Linked DNA regions of Sporosarcina pasteurii. Each later gene encodes a partner of the first gene's protein in a complex. Links are inferred from orthologs where the notes say so. Each region holds a gene or a part of one and is shown on either strand. Other genes may lie near its edges. The genes, in order: AB1H92_RS08845 and smc.

The links.
Region 2: the proteins of AB1H92_RS08845 (region 1) and smc are in contact, whole or in part, in a crystal structure (PDB 3ZGX), measured with the Bacillus subtilis proteins. The link is inferred for Sporosarcina pasteurii from one-to-one orthologs.

What each region holds. Positions count from the first base shown.
Region 1 is NZ_CP160452.1:1,892,910-1,898,220, forward strand. Bases 1-2,927 are described here. They hold AB1H92_RS08845 (segregation/condensation protein A), read right to left. Parts: upstream 1,883-2,927; coding sequence 1,118-1,882; downstream 1-1,117. Other genes in these bases: AB1H92_RS08835 (D-alanyl-D-alanine carboxypeptidase family protein), read right to left, coding at 1-523; scpB (SMC-Scp complex subunit ScpB), read right to left, coding at 520-1,125; AB1H92_RS08850 (DUF309 domain-containing protein), read left to right, coding at 1,925-2,437; AB1H92_RS08855 (GNAT family N-acetyltransferase), read right to left, coding at 2,434-2,802. Outside these bases: lysA (diaminopimelate decarboxylase), read right to left, coding at 3,103-4,431; AB1H92_RS08865 (spore germination protein), read right to left, coding at 4,505-5,311. UniProt on the Bacillus subtilis protein: Participates in chromosomal partition during cell division. May act via the formation of a condensin-like complex containing Smc and ScpB that pull DNA away from mid-cell into both cell halves.
Region 2 is NZ_CP160452.1:2,117,535-2,130,279, forward strand. The notes cover bases 4,179-8,332. They hold smc (chromosome segregation protein SMC), read right to left. Parts: upstream 7,934-8,332; coding sequence 4,379-7,933; downstream 4,179-4,378. Other genes in these bases: ftsY (signal recognition particle-docking protein FtsY), read right to left, coding at 4,179-4,357; rnc (ribonuclease III), read right to left, coding at 7,955-8,332. Also shown: tRNA (guanosine(37)-N1)-methyltransferase TrmD, read right to left, coding at 1-173; ribosome maturation factor RimM, read right to left, coding at 173-688; AB1H92_RS09990 (KH domain-containing protein), read right to left, coding at 952-1,185; rpsP (30S ribosomal protein S16), read right to left, coding at 1,201-1,473; ffh (signal recognition particle protein), read right to left, coding at 1,586-2,941; AB1H92_RS10005 (putative DNA-binding protein), read right to left, coding at 2,953-3,288; more of ftsY, read right to left, coding at 3,356-4,178; more of rnc, read right to left, coding at 8,333-8,695; AB1H92_RS10025 (acyl carrier protein), read right to left, coding at 8,836-9,072; fabG (3-oxoacyl-[acyl-carrier-protein] reductase), read right to left, coding at 9,277-10,023; fabD (ACP S-malonyltransferase), read right to left, coding at 10,020-10,967; phosphate acyltransferase PlsX, read right to left, coding at 10,964-11,956; transcription factor FapR, read right to left, coding at 11,953-12,537. UniProt on the Bacillus subtilis protein: Required for chromosome condensation and partitioning.

The DNA.
Region 1 (5,311 bases):
ACTTTTCATTTTGCATGGCATAGCGCATCATTAATGCTGTTTCATAAGCTGTAGATAAATGCCTATCGTCATGCAAGCCAGATGGATTTGTAAAATAAGTATCATTTAATCCGTAATACAATGCCTTTTCATTCATCAAATCGACAAAACCTTCTAATGAGCCGCCCCCATATTCCGCGAGTGCATACGCGGCGTCATTTCCTGAACGAAGCATGAGTCCGTATAAAAGACTTTCAACATCAACTTTCGTACCGTGTTCCAAGTAAATCGATGATCCTTCTGCAGATGCAGCGGCTGATGAAATTGTCGTTTCCCCAAGTGGAACACCGCTTTCCAACAAAGTAAAAGCAGTCCAAACTTTAGTTAAGCTTGCAATCGGCAGTTGGAGATTTTCATTGGAACCCATTAATAATCTCCCTGTATCTGCGTCAATTACCGCCCAAGAAGACCCTGCCTTCACCGTTTTACCACCGAATAGAACAAACAATGAAACTAATAAGACAAGAATACTTGCCCGCTTCAAGTATCATTTCCTCCTCCGTCATTGTCGATTTCAAATGCTTCTTGAAATTGTGTCATGAATAAATCATTACTTTCTACCTCGTCATCTTCTTCTAACTTAAGCGGAGGTAAATCTGCAATAGATTTGAGACCAAATCGATCAAGGAATAAATCTGTTGTGCCATATAAAATCGCACGCCCAGTTCCTTCCGATCGACCTTTCTCCATAATAAATCCTCTTGAAATTAGTGTATGTAATGGCCCCTCACTTTTAACACCTCGAAGATCATCTATTTCTACTCGCGTCACAGGTTGTTTATACGCAATAATGGCCAGCACCTCAAGCGAAGCCTTTGTAATTGTTTGGGGAGAAGGATTTTCCAGTAACCTTTTAATATCCTCAGCAAACTCTGCCTTTGTCACGAGGCGATACGCTCCACCGTAATGCTTTAATGTGATTCCTCTATATATTTCTTCTTCGTAAGTATCTAGTAAATCTTGAAGCGCTTGAAGCACTGTTGCTTCATCTTCAGCAGTTAATGCGGTGAGTTGTTTCAATGTCAGTCCCTCATCACCTGCAATAAATAAAAAACTTTCAATCATTCCTAATAACCTTTTATTCATGCACAACACTTTCGCCTTCTTTCAAATACGATACCGTCAAATTTTCAAAATTATCGTTTTGGATAACAATAATATCCCCCCGTAACATTAATTCCAATAATGACATGAATGTAATCACAAGCTCCCCCGTATCTCTACTTTCTAATAGCGCATAAAAATCACAACTACCACCGCTTTTGACGAGCTTCTCCATGATGTTATCCATCTTCTCACCAACAGACTGCTCTGTTTTTGTTATACTAGCGGTAAGAGGCGCACGAAGTCGATTCCGGTCCATCATTTTTTGAAATGCACCGATGAGGTCATAAACATTTAAACTTTCTTCTTGACCGACAGAAACAACCTCGCCATATTGCGCGATGTCTTCTGGCGGCTTTGTGAAATATTCAGCTCGGTCGTCCGCAGAATCTTTTAAGCTTTCGGCAGCTTCTTTATACTTGCGGTATTCAATTAAACGTGCGACAAGTTCATCACGTGGATCTTCCTCTAATTCAAAGTTGTCCTCATCACCAAACGCTTCATCTTCATGTATAGGAAGGAGCATTTTACTTTTAATTTCTATTAAAGTTGCTGCCAATACGAGATACTCACTTAATTCGTCAAGCTGTAATACGCGCATTGCATGCAAATGTTCGATATACTGTTCTGTTAACTCCGCCATTGGAATATCATAAATATCGATTTCCAATCGGTTAATTAAATGGAGCAATAAATCTAAAGGTCCTTCAAATACTTCTAGTCGAACTTTATAGGACATGTCGTACCACCTACCCATCTCACAGTTAAAGGATATGATAATTTGAAACCGTTATATCATCCATACTTTGTAAAGTTTATTGTTTATTTTAATAAGAATCAAGATTTTTTTGAATGTCATGAAGTACTCGAAGAATATTGGAATACATTCCCGGGGAGAACGAAAGAACATCCACTGACAGGATATATTTTGCTTTCAACTGGATTGTATCATTGGCGTAGAGGTAATCGCATTGGAGCACTACGAACCTTAAAAAAAGCGAAAGATAAATTTAATATAATATCTGAACGCTATATTGATTATACTGAAGGTATTGATTTTCCATCCCTCTATAGTCATGTGAAGAAGAGTATTGATGAGATTGAGCGTGAGCAACCTTTTGCTAGCTTTTCCATTTCAGTTACTTCACCTAAACTTCATGCGCTTGTTGAGGCGGAAGAGCCGCTCATGAAACTTTTACCTTTAGAGAGTGATGCCATCATCCATAAACATATCTTACGAGATCGGACCGAAATTATTCGTCTTCGGAACGAAAAAAAGAAGGGCAGACGTTAGTTATCTGCCCCTCCACTTTCCTCTTGCGTACATTTTTTTAAAAATGACTCTGTAACTTCAGTGCTTTGACATTTCTTATCTGGGTAACGATCTTGTATTGCTTGAACCATTTCCTTACCAAATCCTTCTCCTCGAAACGACGGGTTTACAGATAAATGCTGTAAAGTAAAAGTATCTATGCCCATTTCAATCCCTAGTAGGCCTATAAAATCTTCTCCGTCTTTCCAAAGATACAATTCCCACAAATCATCCGTCTCATATTGTTGAATTGTCTCTTGCAATGCTTTCACACTTTGATCCTCTGGCATGTACGAAAGCAGACCCATTGCAATCTTCTCATAAGTCTTTTTGTAACGTATAAGCATCTGTATGGATCCCTTCTTTTCTAATAAAGTGAAACTTCAATCAGCGACGATTTTTCGCTGATTGTTAGTTGAACCAATCGGGCCTTTACGGGCAGTTGACCTTCCAAAAATTACTAAATTCCTCAAAAGGTTTTAGACAGGAATTTTACCGCCCTTTGGCTAAAGAATTTATCAAATTATATTTTCTAAATCACGATCCTGAGCCAGGACCAAATGATGGTGCGATAAAGTACCAATACACTGCACCCCATATAAGACCCATGACAAGAATGCCAAGGAATAAAAATATGTTTCGCTTCCTCAAATTGTGTCCCCTCGCTTTACTGCCTGTAATGGAATGTCAAGTCTCGTAATATCTTCGTAGGTTTCTCTGCGAATAACGAGTTGATGCATTCCATCTTCGACAAAAACAACAGCTGGTCGAGGCAAACGATTGTAATTGCTCGCCATTGAGTAACTATACGCTCCTGTACAAAATGTTGCAATAATATCATCTTCTTGAGGCCGCGCAATTAATGCTTGTTCAATGAGTTTATCTCCGGACTCACAACACTTTCCAGCAATCGTTACTTCAGTTGTTTGAGGTTCATCCATTCGATTTGCGGTCACTGCTGTATATTCCGCCCCGTATAATGCCGGTCGAATATTATCTGACATCCCACCATCCACCGCGACATATGTACGTATTTCAGGAACTTCTTTCATACTTCCCAATCTGTATAGCGTAGTGCCAGCATCTCCTACTAGAGATCGGCCTGGCTCAATCCAGATTTCTGGCATTGGATATTGATGTTGACGGGTCATCGATAATACAACGGAAGCCATTTCTTCTACATACTTAGCAGGTGCGAGTGGTGCATCTTCTTCTGTGTAGCGAATGCCGAAACCGCCACCCAAATTTAATACACGGCAAATGAAGTTATATTCATCGCGCCACATAATCATTTTGTTCATAAGCGCTTCTGCCGCGAAACGAAATGCAGTTGTTTCAAAAATTTGAGAGCCGATATGGCAATGCATCCCTAACACTCGAATGTATTCAACATTATGCAGTCGATAAAATGCCTCATCTGCTTGTCCATTTTTCAAATCAAATCCAAACTTTGAATCTTCTTGCCCTGTCGTTATATAGTTATGCGTATGCGCCTCAACGCCAGGTGTCACTCGAATGAGTACATCCATTTCTTGTTTACGCATTGCCGAAATTCTTTTAATCAACTCGATTTCTGAAAAGTTATCGACAACGATACAGCCTACTTTTTCAGCAAAAGCATATTCTAATTCCGCTTCACTTTTATTGTTTCCGTGAAAATGAATTCGTTCACGTGGAAAACCAGCTTGCACAGCTGTATAAAGTTCTCCGCCCGATACAACATCAAGAGAAAGCCCCTCTTGTTGTGCAACTTCATAAATTGCAATGGATGAAAATGCTTTACTTGCATACGCCACTTGTGCCTGAATCCCTTCTGCTCGAAAGGTTTCTTTAAAAGCTCGGGCACGTTCACGAAACAGTGCAATATCATATGCAATAAGCGGAGTGCCATATGTGTTCACTAAATCAACACTGTCCACTCCGCCTATTGTCAAATGTCCTTTTTCATTGACCTCTTGTGTTCCATAGAGAAGCATCGCGGCTCTCCCCCTCTTTTTTATTCTGAACTTATTCGAATTTTATCACAAACTGAGGAGAACTTGCAAAGTTCTATTTGAGTCGATCTCGATTTGGCGAGTGCGTGATAAATGGTCGCGGCACATCTGCAGTCATCGGGAATCGAATTAACACCCGCAACATGGCATTTGGGAAAAATGGTACAACAGGCCACATATACGGCACGTTCATTGGTTTCAATGAACATAAATAATAGAATAGAACAGCCAGCGATAGGAAAAATCCTGGTGCCCCAAGTAACGCAGTTGAAAGAAGGATTATGATCCTAAATACTTTTGTCGTAATACTCAGTTCAAAAGATGGTATCGCAAAAGTTAAAATGGCACTCACTGCAACATACAACACAACTTCAGGCGTAAACAAACCAACATCTATTGCCACTTGTCCAATCACAATGGCTGCCACAAGTCCCATCGCAGTGGATAACGGTGATGGCGTATGTATTGCCGCCATTCTCAGTATTTCTATCCCCACATCCGCCGTAAGCAGCTGAACCAACAAGGGCACTTCACCAATATCCTTTGGCCCTATATAACTTAGAAAATCGGGCAAATAATGTTGCTCAGTTGCAACTAAATACCAAAATGGTAAAAGTATTAAACTTAAAGCAGCCCCTATAAAACGCGTTAACCTTACAAACGTACCGATTAGCGGCGCCTGCCTATATTCTTCCGCATGTTGTAAATGTTGCAAAAGTGTTGCCGGCACAAGCATTACGGATGGAGAGGTATCAACGATAATAGCAATATGTCCTTCCAATAAATGTGCAGCACAGATGTCCGGCCTTTCCGTGAAACGGCAAAACGGCATTGGATGAAATCTTTGTTTAAACAAAAATTC
Region 2 (12,745 bases), 230 kb from region 1 along the record:
GCCCCGCCGCCGTACGGATAATCATCCACTTTACGATGTTTATTCTCTGAGTAGTCCCTGAAATCTGTAACACCAAACTCGACCGCTTCTTTTTCTTGCGCTTTTTTCATGATCGAGGAATGTAAAACTCCTTCAAACATTTCCGGAAACAAACTAAGAATATCTATTTTCATCATGATAACAATCCTTCAAGGGGATCAATCACAATTTTTTTATTGTCGATATCGACCTCTTTGACAACGTCCTCAATGTATGGAATATAATGTGTCTTTCCAGTTTCAGGCTTCACACTCCAAACATCATTAGCCCCCGTAGAAATGATCTCGGTAACTTTTCCAATTTCTCTACCTTCAAGATCAACTACATTGCAACCGATGATTTCATGATAATAAAATTCATGCTCATCTAACTCCCCAAGATGCTCTTCTGACACTTTTAAGATACCATCGCGGTACTTTTCTACATCGTTGATATTTGAATGGTTTTCAAACGTTAGTAAATCGAAATTTTTATGTTTTCGATGTGTTGCTACAGTTAAGTGGATAGGTTGTTTACTTTTAGGTAAGAAAAGCCCTAATTTACTTCCAATTGCATATCGCTCTTCAGGAAAATCTGTACGGGACATTACACGGACCTCTCCGCGAACACCATGCGTGTTGACAATCTTTCCTACGTTATACCAGTTCATCATTTACACCTTCCTTATATCAATTACGCCTCGGCGTAATTGCGTCGGGATTTTGAATTGAGGCCAACACGATGTTGGTCATGCAACCGTTGCCGCAGGACGCGGCGCTCTTAGGTTGCCTTCCTTAACTCCTTTCAAAATCCCTGACATCCGCCGGAGGCTTAACTTGAATCAGCAGGGAGTTCAAACTCCCTGCTGATTCAAGTTAAACTGTTAAATAAATTTTAAAAAGGAAGGAACCTTAAGCTCCTTCCTTTTCAATATCAATCTATAATATCGACAAAAACTCTTTTTCCGTGGTGACTGCCTGCTGCTGAATAAACAATCGTGCGGATTGCTTTCGCAACGCGTCCTTGCTTTCCGATTACTTTACCCATATCTTCGGCATTAACGGAAAGTTTATACGTAACTCTGCTTTCCCGTTCATCCATCGTTATCTGAACGTCGTCAGGATAATCGACTAATGGTTTAACAATCGTTTCAATCAGCTGCTTCATGTCTACCCCTCCTGATTATTTACCATGTTTAGCATTATGGAATTTTTCCATGATGCCTTGGTCAGAAAACAGGTTGCGCACTGTGTCAGATGGTTGTGCACCGTTCTGTAGCCACTTTAGCGCTAGCTCTTCATCGATTTTTAACTCTACCGGGCTTGTAAGTGGATTGTACGTTCCAACTGTCTCGATTTGACGACCGTCACGTGGTGAACGTGAATCTGCTACTACAATACGATAGAAAGGAGTTTTCTTAGCTCCCATACGTTTTAAACGAATTTTAACTGCCATTTTTTATTGCACCTCCGAATAGTTTCACACAAGAACTTATATTAACAAGCTTTTTTGTGTTTGTAAAGTGTTTTCTCTTAACACCTTAAAATTATTTTCAAATCATCGTTTCTCACCTAAAAAAAGAGTCGAGACCAGGCATTTTCATACGTTTATTTCCTTTTTGTTGCATATTTGTCATCTGTTTAACCATTTTCTTCATATCGTTAAACTGTTTTAACAAACGGTTTACTTCTTGAATAGATGTACCCGATCCTTTTGCAATACGTCTACGTCTGTTTGCATTAATAATTTCGGGTGTAGTACGTTCCGCAGGCGTCATCGATTGGATAACTGCCTCAACGCGTCCCATCTGCTTCTCATCTACTTGAGCATTTTCCAAGCCTTTGATTTTATTGGCACCTGGCATCATTTTCAATAACTCATCAAGCGGACCCATTTTTTTCACTTGTTGTAATTGGTCTAAGAAATCATCAAGCGTAAAGGTCTGGGTACGGAATTTCTCTTCCATTTCCTTCGCTTTTTCTTCATCCACATTTGCTTGGGCTTTTTCAATAAGTGACATAACATCACCCATCCCAAGGATTCTCGAAGCCATTCTTTCTGGGTGGAATGGTTCAAGGGCATCCATGTGTTCACCAACCCCGACAAATTTAATCGGTTTCTCTGTTACAGAACGGATTGAAAGCGCAGCTCCACCTCTTGTATCACCATCAAGTTTCGTTAACACAACACCAGAAATTCCAACTGTCTCATTGAAGTTTTGCGCTACGTTGACAGCATCTTGCCCCGTCATTGCATCGACAACAAGAAAGACTTCATCAGGAGTGGCCAGTTCTTGGATATCTTTAAGTTCTTGCATTAATGTTTCGTCAACATGCAATCTACCTGCTGTATCGACAATGACAACATCATGATGTTCTTTTTCTGCCTGTTCCAACGCTTGCCTTACAATGTCCACAGGCGAAATATCCGTTCCCAGCGAGAACACTGGTATCGTTAATTGTTTGCCAAGTGTTTCTAATTGCTGAATTGCGGCCGGTCGATAAACGTCTGCTGCAACAAGGAGCGGCTTTTTATTATGACGTTTACGTAATAATGCAGCAAGCTTTCCGGTAGTTGTCGTCTTACCGGCACCTTGTAAACCGACCATCATAATAACGGTTGGTGCTTTTCTAGCGAATTGGATTGGCTCTTGTTCGCCACCCATTAAATTCGTTAATTCATCTTGAACAATTTTTACAACTTGCTGTCCAGGCGTTAAGCTTTTTAACACATCTTGCCCAACAGCCTTTTCACTTACTTTTTTTACGAATTCACGAACGACCTTTAAGTTAACGTCCGCTTCAATAAGTGCAAAACGAACTTCACGCATCATCTCTTTAACGTCTGCTTCGTTGACTTTCCCTTTGCCCCTAATTTTTTGGAGCGTTCCTTGTAGCCTCTCAGCTAATCCTTCAAATGCCATGGCGACGCCTCCTACTCATGATCTTTTAATGCGTCCAATAAACGCTTTATCTCTTCTGATTGAGCTGATTCATCTACTAACATTTTCTCCATCTTTTCAATGATTTCTAATCGCCTTTGAAATTTGGAAAACAAATTTAATTTTTGTTCATAGTCTTCTAACATTGCTTCCGTCCGTCGAACATTATCATACACCGCTTGTCTAGATACATTGTGCTCATCAGCTATTTCCCCTAGTGACAAGTCTTCCAGATAATATAATTTCATATATGTTCTCTGCTTATCTGTCAAAAGTGATTGATAAAAATCAAAAAGGAAGTTAACACGTGTCGTTTTTACGAGCGACATTTTTGCCACCTCAACTTTTTATTCCAACGTAAAGCATAGTATGAACTCTTCATGCTGTCAAGCTATTTTACTTGTCTTCTTCCTCAACCTCTTGTTCGAGCCCTTCAGCAAATAATCCATAGACATACTTCTCTGGATCAAACGGTTGTAAGTCATCGACACCTTCGCCAAGGCCGACAAACTTCACTGGAATATTTAACTTATTTTTGATTGCTAAGACAATTCCACCTTTTGCTGTACCGTCAAGTTTCGTTAACACAATCCCTGATACATTAGTTGCCTCTTGGAATGTTTGTGCTTGAACAAGTGCATTTTGGCCTGTCGTTGCATCTAGCGCAAGCAATACTTCATGGGGAGCCCCAGGAACTTCACGATCGATGACACGATGCACTTTTTCCAACTCATTCATCAAGTTCACCTTATTTTGAAGTCGGCCTGCCGTATCACAAATTAAAATATCAACGTTTCGATTTTTGGCTGCACGAATTGCATCGTACATAACTGCCGCCGGGTCTGAGCCTTCAGATTGGCGAATGACTTCTACCCCTGTTCGCTCACCCCATACGACTAATTGATCGATTGCCCCCGCACGGAACGTATCTCCAGCTGCTAACATGACAGATTTACCTTCTGCTTTAAAACGAGAAGCTAGCTTTCCAATCGTCGTAGTTTTCCCAACACCATTTACACCGACCATTAAGATGACGGATAATCCTTCCTCTTGTAAATTGAGCTCTCCATTGCTCTCCTCACCCGCTTTATAAATCTCTACAAGTTTTTGAGAAATAACAGATTGGATGCCCTCCGTATTTTTGATGTTTTTCCTTTGCACTTCAAGTTTTAATTCATCAATAAGTTCCATAACTGTTTCAAATCCAACGTCTGCTTGTAAAAGTAGATCCTCGAGTTCTTCAAAAAACTCTTCATCCACTTCCCTAAACCGAGCGACAAGATCATTAACTTTAGATGTAAACTGGTCGCGTGTTTTCGTCAGTCCTTCTTTAAACTTTTCAGTAACTGCTTCGTTCGTTCCAGTAATCTTTTCTTTTAACCTTCTAAAAAATGACATTTTCTAACCCCTCTCTTCTGATTACATCATCACTTCTTCGGGTACTTCCGATAATTTAACGGAAATTAGTTTGGAAACGCCTGATTCTTGCATTGTAATTCCATATAAAACATCTGCGCCTTCCATTGTACCTTTCCTATGCGTGATGACAATAAACTGCGTCTTATCTGAGAACTTTTTTAAATAGTTGCTATATCTAATGACATTCGCTTCATCAAGTGCGGCTTCAACCTCATCTAATATACAAAACGGCACAGGACGCACTTCTATGATGGAAAATAGTAGCGAAATCGCTGTAAGCGCCCTTTCTCCGCCAGATAAAAGACTTAAGTTTTGCATCTTTTTGCCTGGCGGTCTAGCAACGATATCAATACCCGTATGCAGTAAATCAGTCGGATCTGTAAGAATCAGGTCAGCATTTCCGCCTCCGAACATTTCTTTAAACACATGTCTAAATTGATTTTGCACGGCATCGAATGTTGCTGAAAAACGGATACTCATCTCATGATCCATTTCCGACATCGCTTCTTGCAAAGTCTCTTTCGCCTCTAATAAATCATTACGCTGTGCAGTTAAAAACTGATGACGTTCAGACACTTCTTCATACTCTTGCACTGCGCTTGGATTAATGGGGCCTATACTTTTAACTTCTTGCTTTAATCTAGCCAATTGATTGCGTTTCTCTTGTTCATCAAAGTCTAAACTTAATTCATCGTCTGGTCGTAACCCGTATTCATGAAGCAATTTTTGAGTAATCGTTTCATAAGTCACTTCAAGTCGGGATAACTCAATGGTTTGTTCATGAAGTGTCGCATTTAGTTTCTCTGCATGATCGCGCAGTTGGCGTAAATGTGTTTCTTGATGATTTTTTTGAACGACAATTTCTGAACGACTTTTTCTCACTTCAGCAATCGATTTTTCAATTTGTTGTTTATCTTTTGCTGAACGCTCAATTTGTGCGGCTATCTCTTCAGCTGTTACATGTTCTCGCTCTTCATCTGTTAAGTATTCTAACTCTTGTTGTAACAAGTTCATTTTATCAATCGAAGCCTGATTGGACGCTTCCATATCTGTTATCGCTCTGTTTTGGTAGGAAAGTTGTTCACGTAAAATTGCCGCTCGCTCCCGGAGTTCTGTTAACTGGGCCGTAAGTGCGGCTTCTTCATTTCGCCAATCTCTAGCAAGACGTTCTAGCTTTGTAATTTCTGCTTGTAACGATTCAAGCGTCTTTTTTAACGTTGCATGAGCTGTTTCCAGTTCATTTTTCTTGTCCATTAATTCCGAACCAGCTGTTTCAGCTCCAATTCGACCAATCTCAACTGCTTCTAATTCGCTTTTAACAGTATGTATGGCCATATCGCATTCACGGACATCTGCTTCGGCAGTGGCCATTTCTAGTTGTAAAGCTTCAGATTGTTTGCGGAAATGCTCTACGTTCTGCATATACTCAGCGACTTTCAATTTCGTGTCACTAATCGATTTGTTCCCTCTTTCAATAGAGGCAGACATTTGCTCAACTTGTTTTGTTAACGTTTCAAGTTCAGCCCTTCTAGAAAATACTGAGGAACGACCTTGAGCGCCACCACCCGTGAGCGATCCACCCGCATTCACAATATCGCCATCTAAAGTTACAACACGGTAACGATAATTTAAAGCCTTAGCAATCGCGGAAGCTCCGGCGAGGGATGAAGCAACAAGAACATTTCCTAGTAAATTTTCAGCAATGATTTTATAAGTCGGTTCGACGCGAATGAGTCCATCAGCAATCCCGACAAATTCTGGATGTTGGGCTATCGTTTGGATAGTAGATTGTTGGATTTTTCGAGAACGCATCACATCTAACGGAAGAAATGTCGCTCTTCCTTTGTTTTGTGTTTTTAAATAACCAATTGCTTTTCTAGCATTCACTTCGGAAGAGGTTACGATATGCTGCATAGCTCCACCGAGTGCTGTTTCAACCGCTTTAACATAATCATTTTCAACAGTGATTAGTTCGGCTACAGCACCTTCTATACCGACTAATTTTCCAGCTTCACGTGCGACAAGTACTTCTTTTACACCTGAATAAAACCCTGAGAAATCCGCCTCTAAGCTTTGCAACGCACGTAAACGGCCTTGCATTTCATGTTGTTTATTATGAGCTTTTTGAAGTAGCTCTTGTTTACTTCTTAAATCATCTTCATGCTTTTTTAATTCAATTGCATCGTTTGTATAGTTTTTTGATGCTTCTTTTGCTGATTTCTTTATACGGTCTAATGCTTGTACTTTAAGTTTCTTATCCGCATTTAACGCTTCTAATCTATTTCTTAAGGATACCGTCTGCTCATTAATTTTCTGAGAAGATGTTTTTTCCCCCAATAGACGTTCCTCGATATGCTTTAGTTCATTTCGAATGGTCGCTTCTTCATTAAGTCCGTCAATATAAGATGACTTTAACTCTTCAATCTCATGCTCAGTTTCTTTAACAGAGCGAGTCAACATTTGAGATGTGTCTTTTATCTCCGCTTTTACTTCTTCATATTCTTTATTTAGGACAGTTACATTATTATAGGATTCTTTTATTTTTTCTTCTAAATCCGCCTGTTCAGCTTTTGCGCTCGTAAATTCAGTCTGCACCCGTTCGATTTGTAAACTAGCATTTCGTTCCTTCTCGACGGATAAGAGACGCCTACCTTCCCACTTTTCAGTTTCTGCGCTTACTTGGACAAGTTTTTGTTGCAATGATTCAAATTTTTCCTCTTGCTGATCCAGTAGCTTTTTTATCGCGGAAGATTCAACTTCATTTTTTTCTATCGCCTCAGCTAATACTTCTTTTTCCGCACGTTGTTTTTCTACGGCTATCAACTTTTCTCGCAATTTTTCATGTAACTTTCTGGCATCGTAATTGAGTAGTAATATATCCGCTTCTCGAACATCTCCAGAGATTTCCGCGTGCTTTTTAGCCGCTTCAGCCTGTTCTTTAAGCGGCTCTATTCTAATATCAAGTTCTTTTAATATATCAAGCACGCGGTCGAGATTATCTGATGTCTCAAACAGTTTATGTTCTGCTTTACGTTTCCTTGTTCTATATTTTAATACGCCTGCAGCTTCATCAAAAATATTTCTGCGATCTTCCGGACGGCTATTTAAGATTTCATCGACGCGTCCTTGAGAAATAATCGAAAATGCTTCTTTCCCAAGTCCAGAATCCATAAATACATCCGTAATGTCTTTTAATCTGCATTGCTGCCTATTTAATAAATAAATACTTTCACCAGAGCGAAAGACACGTCGCGTAACGCTAATTTCAGTGTAATCTAGGGGAAACAAACCTTTACTATTATCAAGAATTAACGTGACTTCTGCAAAGTTAAGTGGCTTTCTAGAATCACTCCCCGCAAAAATCACATCTTCCATCTTGGCACCACGTAAAGATTTCGCCGATTGTTCGCCTAATACCCAACGGATCGCATCGGTAATATTACTTTTTCCACTACCATTGGGTCCGACGACAGCTGTAACGCCTGGCACGAAATCTACACCTATACGTTCTGCAAATGATTTGAACCCTATTATTTCAAGCCTTTTTAAAAACATCTAAATCTTCTCCTCAACCTGCTAGCTCTTAAGTTCTGCAATTGCATGTCGGGCCGCTTCCTGCTCTGCTTCTTTCTTCGACCTACCTTTTCCGGTACCGAGTGTTTCTTCATCTAACTGTACAACAGTGATAAATACTTTTGCATGGGCAGGGCCCTTTTCCTCTACTACTTCATAATGAAGCTGTCCATTATTCGTTTGTTGGACAATTTCCTGTAACCGACTTTTATAATCCATCACATGCGAAAAAGCACCGACACTTACTTTTGGAAATACTACTTTTTCAAGAAATGCGGTTACTGCTTCCATGCCTTGATCAGTGTATAGCGCACCGATGAAAGCTTCAAAAACATCTGCTAAGAGAGCCGGACGTGTTCTTCCACCTGTCTGTTCTTCCCCTTTACCTAAAAGAACATAACGACCAAATTCAAGTTCATTCGCAAAGGAAACAAGTGCTGGTTCACAAACAATTGCAGCCCTTAACTTTGTCAATTCACCTTCACTCATCGTAGGTTCAGTCGTATAAAGAAACTGGGAAACACCTAACTCTAACACTGCATCCCCTAAAAATTCAAGTCGCTCATTATCCGTATATTTTTTTCTTCGATGCTCATTCACATATGATGAATGCGTAAATGCATTGTATAAAAGTGACACTTCCTCAAATTGAATCGCAAGTTTTCGTTGCAATTCCTCAAAGTCTTTTCGAACTGTTTGTGGAAGGATCATTTTAGGATTCGTTGTTGTACGTTTACTTGTCATAAGAACGATTCTGCCTTTCCTACGTAATGTATATAATTTTACCTTTTTCAACGACCAGTTGCAAAGTAAAAAAGAGACGCTTCCATCCATTTCAAAGGAAAAGGATAAAAGCGCCTCAGCTAAATTGCATTAGCTTCTAATTAGTTCACTTTTGTTTCGATATATGAAACTGCATCGCCGACAGTTGCAATTTTCTCTGCATCATCATCAGAAATCTCCATATCGAACTCATCTTCTAATTCCATTACAAGCTCAACTACGTCTAGTGAATCTGCACCGAGATCATCACGGAAAGATGCTTCTGCTTTAACTTCGCTTTCATCGACACCTAGACGGTCTACGATTACTTTAGTTACTCGTTCAGTTACTGTTGCCAAATTTGTCACCTCCCCTCAATGATTAAGTAAAAGCGTAAGCGCCTGGTCAGAGACGACAGGCATAAGGCGGTTTGGCGAAGCGGCGCTCTTTGCCGCACAGCCGAAACGACTTATGACCCGAGTCTCTAGGCGCTGAAGCTGGATAGTAAAAGCATAGGCTTCGAAACTGGATATAACTATGTGAAAGGCGCTCCCCTTCACTACTTACATCACCATTCCGCCGTCAACATGGATGGTTTGTCCTGTAATATAATCTGCGTCTTCCGATAGTAAGAATAACACAGTCTTAGCGACATGTTCAGCATTCCCTAGTTTCGCTAATGGAATCGTCGCAAGCATTTGTTCTTTTACATCTTCGCTTAATGCATCGGTCATTTCTGTTGTAATAAATCCTGGCGCTACTGCATTGACATAGATATTACGTGATGCCAATTCTTTCGCTGACGTCTTCGTTAATCCGATTACCCCTGCTTTTGCCGCCACATAATTTGCTTGTCCTGGATTTCCTGAAACACCAACGATGGAAGCAACATTGACAATTTTACCTGCACGTTGGCGCATCATTTGACGTGTAACACCTTTCGTGCAGAGGAAAACGCCTTTTAAGTTAATGTCAATGACATCATCCCACTCGTCTTCTTTCATTCGCATGAGCAAATTATCTTTTGTAATTCCAGCGTTATTTACAAGTATATCAATTGAACCGAATGTTGCAATTGTCTCGTCCACTAAGTTTGTCACACTATCCGCGTTAGACACATCTGCTTGGATTGCAAATGCTTCTCCGCCTGCTTCTTGAATTAGTTGAACAACTTCTTCTGCTTTTTCTTTACTGCCGCTATAGTTGACCACTACTTTAGCGCCTTCACGCCCTAACTGAAGTGCAATTTCACGCCCAATACCGCGCGAAGCACCTGTGACGATTGCTGATTTCCCTTCAAATCTACTCACTTTGACCACCCTTTCGAAGCTTCCAATACTTCCGCTAATGATTGCTCATCGTAAACCGATAACACGGTTGCTTTTCTATCAATCTTCTTAATTAAGCCACTCAACACTTTACCTGGCCCACATTCGATAAAATGTGTCACACCATTTTCTAGCATTGTTCGAACAGAATCTTCCCAACGTACTGGAGAATATAACTGTTCGACGAGTAAATCCTTTAACTGGTTGCTATCCTCAACAATCTCCGCATTAACATTCGCAATGATTGGTGGTGTTGCGTCATGCATTGTAATTTCATCAAGCGTCGCCTTAAGTTTCTCAGCAGCCGGCTTCATAAGCGAAGAGTGGAATGGACCACTCACATCTAACGGAATGGCTCTTCTAGCTCCCGCTTCTTTTAATTCGTGACAAGCTTTTTCAACGCCTGCTTTCGTTCCGGAAATGACGATTTGGCCAGGGCAGTTCAAATTCGCTGGTTGTACAGCATCCCCGCTCTCTGTAATCTTATTCGTAATTTCGGATACCGTTTCAGCATCCAATCCAAGGATAGCCGCCATCGCACCAACACCTGCTGGTACTGCTTCATTCATATACAAACCACGTTTATGAACAGCTAATACACCTTCTTCAAACGTAAGAACACCTGAAGCTACGAGCGCTGTATACTCACCAAGACTATGGCCTGCTGTATAATCTGGTTGAATTCCTTCTTCTTTTAAGCGACTCGCAATCATCGCGCCTACAGTTAACAATGCAGGTTGCGCATTGTAAGTAACTGTCAATTCTTCCTGAGGCCCTTCTTCAATTAGTTCACTTAATGAAAAGCCTAGTACACGGTCAGCATTCGTAAAAAACTCTTTACTCTGCTCATGATTCTCTACTAACTCAGTACCCATTCCTACTTTCTGAGAACCTTGTCCAGGAAATACGAAAGCAATCTTCGTCATTTTGTTAACCCCTTCCCAATCGTTTCATGAATCGTTTCTGTCACTTCATATTGCACCATTGTTCTTGCTTGGCGAATTGCATTATAAATTGCACGGGCATTTGACGAGCCATGCGCTTTAATAATTGGAGCTTTTAGGCCAAATAACCCTGCACCGCCATATTCGGAGTAATCCATTTTATTTTTCAATCCGCCTAACTCGTTCTTCACAAGTGCAGCAGATAGTTTAGTTTTCATCGAGGACATATACACTTCTTTAAGCATTGTGAAAAAGCCAAGTGCAGTTCCTTCAATTGTTTTCAATACCATATTGCCTGTAAAGCCGTCTGTTACAATTACATCGGCCGCTCCCATTAATAGATCACGGGCTTCAACGTTTCCAATAAAGTTGATAGGCGCTTCCGAAAGAATATCAAACGCTGCTTTCGTTAATTCGTTTCCTTTGCCTTCTTCTGTCCCAATATTTAACAGCCCAACTCGAGGCGTTGCAATGCTGCGAACTTTTTCTGCGTAAATACTTCCCATTACGGCATATTGACCAAGATGCTCCGGCTTCGCGTCAGCATTTGCACCGAGATCCAGCATAACAAAGCCTTGGCCGTCTACTGTTGGTAGCGTCGGTGCAAGTGCTGGTCTCTCAATCCCATCAATTCTACCGACAATAAATAGGCCTGCCGCCATGAGTGCTCCAGTGTTTCCCGCCGAAACGCCCGCATTCGCTTCATTTTCCTTAACTGCTTGCGCCATGCGTACCATCGACGCATCTTTTTTTCGGCGAATTGCACGAACAGGTTCATCATCTGGCTCAATAACTTCCGCACAATGAATGACCTTTAAACGTTCATGCTTTTGTAAATAAGGCGCCATCTTTTCTTCATCACCATAAATATGTATATGTATATCTGTAAATTCATTCAAACTTTCCAATGCACCTTGAATAATCTCGCCTGGCGCATGGTCGCCACCCATTCCATCTAAAGCAATAATCATTGTTTATCCTCCTGCTTCTTATCCGTCGTGCGGTACATATAGAATTGTCCTGTAAATACAAGAACATCACCTACAGTTGACTCTACTTTAACCAAGGTACGTCTCTCTTTTACAGTTTCCTTGATTACTTCTGCACGTGCAACAACTCTATCACCGGCTTTGACAGGTTTAAGAAATTCAATATTGGATTTAACTGTCAATGCCAGGTCATCATCCATGACCGCAACAGCTAGTGAATTTGCTTGTGCGAACAAATGATGCCCTCTAGCAATTCCATTTCGTTGAAAAACATGGTCCGCAGTCACATCAAAAATCGAGATGGCGCTAGCATCGAGTTTAATATCAATAATATCGCCAATCACTTCATCTGACCCTAAAGACTTTACTTCTCCGGCCATTGTCTGTGTAGCGACTTGCTTCAAACGTTTACGTAATTCCGGAATTCCACATTCAAGTCGATCCAATCGGATTGTTTGAACACTAACCTCAAAATGTTTGGAAAGGTCTTCATCTGTTACAAATGGATTTTCTTCTATCAATTTCCCCAGACGTAGTTGCCTTTCTTTCTTAGGCATTCGCACATACTTCACCTTCCGATTTAGCACTTGGTACTAATATCAGTATATAAAGAGAGGTATCAGAATGCAAGAAATTTATAAATGCACATAATAAATATTTTTGTAAAACAAAAAGTAGCGGAGAAAGAAGATGCCCCCGCTACTTTGAATCGTTTTATAAATCTGCCTATCTTCCATAATCAAACGCACACACAGAGGTTCGGTACAATCG